2 regions of the Paenibacillus azoreducens genome follow, and region 2 is predicted to be linked to the other one. Evidence: riboswitches for the same ligand, from Rfam matches in the RefSeq annotation. Region 2 holds a riboswitch; the other holds the start of a gene.

Region 1 (3,420 bases), 3.3 Mb from region 2:
TTGGATTGCTTCTTTTGAATTTCATGCCCCGGATGTTCCGGGAATGCCGGATGAAATACTTCGGCGACTGCGGGATGCGTCTTCAGAAACTCGGCGATGGCTTTGGCATTCGATTCATGACGCTCCATCCGTAATGCCAGCGTCTTCATCCCCCGCATCAGTTGGTAAGAATCGCTTGCCCCCAACACGGCTCCAATGGAGTTATGCAAAAAGAACATCTCCTCCGACAGCTCCTTGCCTTTGGTTACGATCAAACCTGCCAATACATCGTTATGTCCGCCCAAATATTTGGTTGCGCTATGAATGACGATGTCAGCCCCAAGCTCTATCGGACGCTGAAAGAACGGCGTAAGGAGCGTGTTGTCCACAATGGTCAACAGTTGATGCCGCTTGGCCCATGCTGCCACCTTCTCAATATCGGTGATCATCATCAACGGATTGGTAGGCGTTTCAATAAAAACGGCCTTTGTTTCCGGACGGCGCGATTTTTCCAGCTCATCAAGATCATTTGTATCAATATAACTTGCGCTGACTCCGAATTTCGAAAGTACTCTTTCAAGCAGTCTGTACGTGCCTCCATACAGATCTAACGAAACGATCAAGTGATCCCCCTGCGCAAACAGCGAAAAAATCGTCTGCAATGCAGCCATGCCGGAACTACAGGCAAATCCTGCATCCCCCGATTCAAGCTCTGCAGCCGCTTTCTCCAGTACACTGCGGGTTGGGCTTTTTGTACGCGCATAATCAAATCCTGTGCTTTGCCCCAGCTTCGGATGCCGGAATGCCGTCGCCTGATAAATCGGGAAATTCACCGCTCCGGTTACCGGATCTTCCATTGAACCGATCTGCGCAAGCCTGCTTTCGATATTTAATGGTTTCTTCTCCATCTTGCTCTCCCCCATGTTTTCCCTGGATATGATCATACGTCAGATCTGCGGCCACACTTCCATTATTTCTCCAATGTCGTAAGGCGTTTCTTGGTATACATAGTAATTCAGCCAATTTGAGAATAATAAGTTGGCATGGGCGCGCCATACCGCCGGCGGAATCCTGCTTGGATCATTGTCTGGATAATAGTTCTTCGGAATCTCCATTTCCATTCCCTTGGCAATGTCGCGCTCGTATTCCCATTTCAAAGAATAAGGATCGTATTCGAAGTGACCTGACACAAAAATCTGTTTGCCATCCTTGGTAGCCACCAGATCTACGCCCGCTTCCCCGGATTCGGTCAGAATTTCGAGTTCGTCGATTTTTTCGATGTCCTCGCGCCGGACCTCGGTGTGACGGGAATGGGGCACATAGAAAATTTCGTCGAAGCCGCGGAGAAGCTTGACATTTTGCCGGTTGACTGTGAACGGAAATACGCCGAAGCATTTTTTCTCCAAATCCCACTTCGGCACGCCGAAATGATAATACAGTCCCGCCTGTGAAGCCCAACATATATGCAGCGTCGAAGTGACGTTGGTTTTGGACCAAGCCATGATTTCACCAAGTTCATCCCAATAGGTCACATCTTTAAAATCAAGCCGCTCAACCGGAGCTCCGGTAATAACCATGCCGTCGAACCGGCGGTGCCGCACTTCGTCAAACGTCTTGTAAAATGCCTGCAAATGCTCCTGGGACGTATTCTTGGACGTATGCGAGCTTGGATGCAGCAGCGTGATGTCAACCTGCAGAGGCGAGTTGCCAAGCAAGCGCAAAAGCTGGGTTTCCGCGGTTTCCTTGGTAGGCATGATGTTCAGAATGGCAATCCGCAGCGGACGGATATCCTGATGGTACGCCTTGCTGTCATCCATAACGAAAATATTTTCTCCGCTAAGAATCTCTTTTGCCGGCAGCGCGTCCGGAATTTTAATCGGCATGATTCAACACTCCTTTTTTAGGTGGCGAAAATCATTCGGGGAGCAAGGTGCACATCAAACAAAAATGACCTCTCCCGGATAGAGAAAGGTCATTATCGTTAATTTATACGCCTCTCTCATCTGTCAGAAAAACATCCGCTTGTCGCAGCTGCTTCCTGCAAGAATTAGCACCGTGCGCTCGCACGCCGGTTGCCGGGTTTCATCGGGCTAGTCCCTCCACCTGCTCTTGATAAGATTTCGCTGTATGAAGTTTTATTTAAAATCTTTTGTAATTCTTGATCAATACTTTAAATCATAATCACATCCTTCGTCAAGAGCCCGTGAAAAAACTTTGAACCGATTATTTTCAGGTGTACTTCCAGCCTTTGTCATACACTAAAACAGGCGCAGGAGCCGTCTATTTTCTGCTTGAAAGGTCAGATGGCTCGGCGTATACTAGACAAGTGTTTGAAAACCCATATGACAGAGGTGACATGTAAGATGGAAGGCGACCCGAGCCCGAAGCTGAAGTCCAATTCAACACAATCGCATAGAACTGAAATCAGCTTGCTCGCACAGGGAAGTTTTTCGCTGACTTTGTCTAACGGGTTCCCCGTTTAATTCTTCCGAAATTCTCACCGGCCATGCTGATTTCTTTCCTGTGCTTTAAATAAAGCTTTCCCTGACATGCCGGGCATGAAGGGGATGGAGGAGTGAAGATCAGATGAAAATCCGGTTGGTGAATGCGGGCGTTTTCAGCCCGATTGACGACATCCAAACTACCATGACAGCCCCGCCCGAAGGATTCTATTGGATCGATGCCGACGTGGACGACCTTGCGCTATTGCAGCCGCTGTTTTCCCTGCATGATTTGGCCGTGGAAGACTGCCTTAGCGAAGAAGAACAACGTCCCAAAATCGAAATCTACGAAAATCACTATTTTATCGTTGTAAATTCCATCCGTTTTGATGACGAGGAAATTTTCCTGCGTTCGCTTAACGTCTTTTTGGGCCGCCACTTTATCATTACGGTGACCAAACAGAAGATCCATGAGCTTCGCAGCTTGAAACCCATTTTATGGGAACAGGAAGTCAGTACTCCGGACCGCTTTTTGTATCTGCTGATCGACCTCGTTGTAGACAACTACTTTACGGTAGGCGACCGGATCGAAGCCAAGATCGAGAAGCTGGAAGAAGATATTTTGATGCACACCAAAAAATCGCATTTGAATGAAATTATCGGGCTGCGAAGTGAAATTTTGTGGCTGAAAAAAGTGTTGGGGCCGCAAAAAGAATTGATTAACACGCTCAACAAAAGAGATCTGCGGCTCATTGATGATCAGCTGCAAAAATATTTCAGCGACATCTACGAAAATGCCGTTAAAATATCCGAAACTTTTGACACCTTCCGCGATTTGATGGGCAACCTTCGCGAAGCCTACCAATCCAGTATCGCCAACCGTGCCAATGAAATCATGCGCGTTTTTACCGCGATTACGACGATATTCATGCCGCTGACCGTCATAACGGGGATCTACGGGATGAACTTTGACAACATGCCCGAAACGCATTTCAAATAC
Region 2 (3,420 bases):
CTTCAAAATTTCCGCATGCGGTACGGCGGTAGCTCCAACCGTCAACGTAACGGGTTTCGCCTCGGTCCCCTTGTCTCCGCCTCCTGCCGCCGGTTTTTCATCGGCACTTTTGCTGCCGCAAGCGGCAAGCGCCACGACCAAAATCAAGCTGAGAATTGCAAACAATCCTTTTTTCATCTTAAATCCCCCTTAAGTTCATCAGTTTAATAAGATTTATTTATGAAAAACTTCGCGCATGACTATTTTCTGTAGGGAAAATCATGCCTGAGCGAAGCTTTCCTATGAACATCCGAAATCCCGGATGGCATTGCCTTTCATCATGCGATCACTTGCGCGTAAAATGCTTGACGAACCGGTCGCCCGCCATCTGCAGCACCTGCACCAGAATGATCATAAACAATACGGAAATAATCATGACTTCCTTCTGATAACGGTAATATCCATAGCGGATCGCCAAATCCCCCAGGCCGCCCCCGCCGACCATGCCGGACATCGCGGTGTAGGAAACCAGCGTCACGACCGTAATCGTAATGCCTGCAAGCAGGCCCGGTCTTGCCTCAGGCAGCAGCACCTTCATGATGACCTGCCAGGTTGAAGCGCCCATGGATTGCGCGGCTTCCAGAACGCCCCGGTCCACCTCGCGCAGCGAAGTTTCCACCAGTCTGGCGAAAAACGGCGCGGCCCCGATGACCAGCGGCGGGATCGTTCCGAGTACCCCGTAGGAAACCCCGACGATCGACACCGTGAGTGGAATGAGCGCCACGATCAGGATAATGAACGGCACGGATCTCAGAATATTCACGATCACCGATAATACGGTATATACCACGCGCACCCATCCGGTTGAAGACCGTGAAGTCTGGTACAACAGCACGCCCAGCGGCAACCCGAGGATGAATGTGAAAATGGCCGAAGCGCCAAGCATTTTCAAGGTATCGACGCTCGCCGTACCGATTTCATTCCAATCCAGCTGCGAAAAATCAAATCCCCACATCAGTCCCACACCTCCACGTCCAAACCTTCGGCTGCAACCTGGCGAATGGTTTGCTCAATCTGGCCGGGATCCCCTTCCAGGCGGACGATCAGTTGGCCGTAAGGGATGTCTTTGATCTTGGAGATGGTCCCCTGCAATATGGCGAAGTCTACGCCGGTTTGTCTGGCCGTTCTGGACAAAATCGAGTCATACGTCTTAGCGCCCAAGAAGGTCAGCTTGCAAAGACGGGATGAAGCGTCATGCGGTGCTTGCAGCGCAAGCTGTGCCGACTCCCCTGCTTCGCCAAGGATGAACTCCCTGGTCACGGGATGCTGCGGCTTCAAAAACACTTCCGTCACCGCCCCCTCTTCGACGATTCCCCCCTGGTGAATGACCGCCACCCGGTCGCAGATGCTCTGGATGACATGCATTTCATGCGTTATAAGGACGATGGTCAAATGGAACTTTTGATTGATGTCGAGGAGCAGCTTCAGAATCGAATCCGTCGTCTGCGGATCCAAAGCAGAAGTCGCCTCATCGCATAAAAGCACCTGCGGGTCGCTGGCCAATGCGCGGGCAATGCCGACACGCTGCTTCTGTCCACCGGACAGCTGCGCCGGGTACTTGTCGCGGTGTGCCTCAAGCCCAACCAGCTGCAGCAGTTCATTCACTTTCGCGGCAATCTTTTCTTTCTGGACATGGGCCAACTGCAGAGGGAATGCAATATTATCGTAAACGGTCGCCGAGCTCAACAGGTTAAAATGCTGAAAAATCATGCCGATGGATCTGCGTTTATTTTGAAGCTGCTGTTTGTTCAGTTTCGTCAGATCCACTCCATCCACCCAAACTTCTCCCGAAGTCGGCCGCTCCAGCAAGTTCATGCAGCGGATCAGCGTACTTTTGCCAGCGCCGGAATGTCCGATCACGCCGAAAATCTCACCTTTTCGAATCGACAAATTCAGGCCGGATAAAGCTTCTGTCGTTTTAGCTCCTTTACCGTATTTCTTTGTTACCTGTTTCAATTCAATCAAACCGAAGCTCTCCTTTCTTGATTCTTTACGCTATGGCTTCTATTATATCTTTCTTTCCGTCCGGAAATAGACAAAATAAAAGAGCCCTCTTGACAAAATTCAAAAGGGCTCTTCTTATGTGAAGTCGCTTCCTTTCTCATCTGCCAATCTGCAGTCTTTGCCTGCAGTTGTAGGAATTAGCACCATGTCATTTCAGAACTCGGGTTATTGCCGCTCCGAAATCGGTTGCCGGGCTTCATCGGGCCTGTCCCTCCGCCTCTCTCGATAAGAAAAAATGTATGCAATTAATTGTTATATTTTCATGTGATTCAGTATAATCACTTTTGCCCGACTTGTCAAAAGGAAAATTGTTGAACAGGTTTACGTCTTCATCCCTTTTCGCGACCACAGTTCATTCGTGTAACGAAAAGAGGCGAGCAAAGATTTGCAAACCATATCGAGTCCCCGCTTCAGATCATCCAGATGCTGATCCAGATCCTCCAGCTCCACTTTGTTGTTCAGGCCTTGATGCCGCTGCCATAAATCATCCTGCATTTCCGCATTCATATAATGGATTTCCGCATTCCGCCGCTTGCGCAGTACATTCATCACGCCGCGGTACTCGTTTTTGATGACGGACAGCTCGTCAGCCAGTTTCGGATGATGCTTGAGATAATGAAACTGTCTCAGGACGGTGAAATACGAATAATGCGCTTTGACTTTGGACGTATTCAAATCGTATAGATCGTTTAATACGGTCCCGAGCTTATCCAATACCGAAAAAACACGGATGAAGCCGTTCTTGTAAAAATAGACGTATCTGGCATATTCCTCTTGCTCCCGGGGAGTCATATCATCCACATACCCCGCCTTGACCGATTTGCGAAAAAAACAGGCCGCATACCAGCTTTGTTCAAGCTCGTCCAGCGAGGAGACAAGTCCGCGCGTCCATATTTCCAATCTGCGAAAATCATGGCTAGGGTCTGCGTTTTTCTTCATTTCCGTCTGCAGCAGCTGAATCGTTTGATACATCGTTTGAATGGCTTCCCCCAACAGCCCGTTATTTTGACGGGGCATTTCTCCAAGCAATGTTCGCAGCATCGGCCTCTCTCCCGGCAGTAAAATGGTATATTTAAACATTCGAGGCGGTTTTCAACTGTTCGGCAGGCTCTTTCCCGAGCTGCCACACTCTTACACTCAGGTAGCAAAGTACGCCGAACAACGAGGAAATAAGCAGATTATGGAATAGTGCGGCAAAAATATACAGCTCAGGTTTGCTAAGTGTATAGACGATGCCGGCACCGCTAAATACCTGCAGCAAACATAAGGTTACGGCAGCGATTCCAAGAGTCCGAAGCTCGCGGCTGTTTCGATGCATCCAGTAGGCGTAATGGGCCATGATCGCCACTACAATCAACAGAACCAGGGCTGCCAGGC

Evidence for each region. A riboswitch is a leader RNA that binds a small molecule or an ion and turns the genes downstream of it on or off. The one in region 2 is predicted to bind S-adenosylmethionine.
Region 1: linked by a shared signal. The riboswitch ahead of metA (homoserine O-acetyltransferase MetA) and the one ahead of L6442_RS07255 (methionine ABC transporter ATP-binding protein) in region 2 are both predicted to bind S-adenosylmethionine.

Annotation. Positions count from the first base shown of each region.
Region 1 is NZ_AP025343.1:5,764,832-5,768,251, forward strand. Features, by position in the region: gene L6442_RS25500 (aminotransferase class I/II-fold pyridoxal phosphate-dependent enzyme) at 1-887, opposite strand, end outside; gene metA (homoserine O-acetyltransferase MetA) at 927-1,862, opposite strand; SAM riboswitch class I at 1,976-2,098, opposite strand; gene corA (magnesium/cobalt transporter CorA) at 2,566-3,420, shown strand, end outside.
Region 2 is NZ_AP025343.1:1,711,075-1,714,494, reverse strand. Features, by position in the region: gene L6442_RS07265 (MetQ/NlpA family ABC transporter substrate-binding protein) at 1-177, opposite strand, end outside; gene L6442_RS07260 (methionine ABC transporter permease) at 326-994, opposite strand; gene L6442_RS07255 (methionine ABC transporter ATP-binding protein) at 994-2,004, opposite strand; SAM riboswitch class I at 2,138-2,275, opposite strand; gene L6442_RS07250 (Cthe_2314 family HEPN domain-containing protein) at 2,365-3,084, opposite strand; gene L6442_RS07245 (COX15/CtaA family protein) at 3,116-3,420, opposite strand, start outside.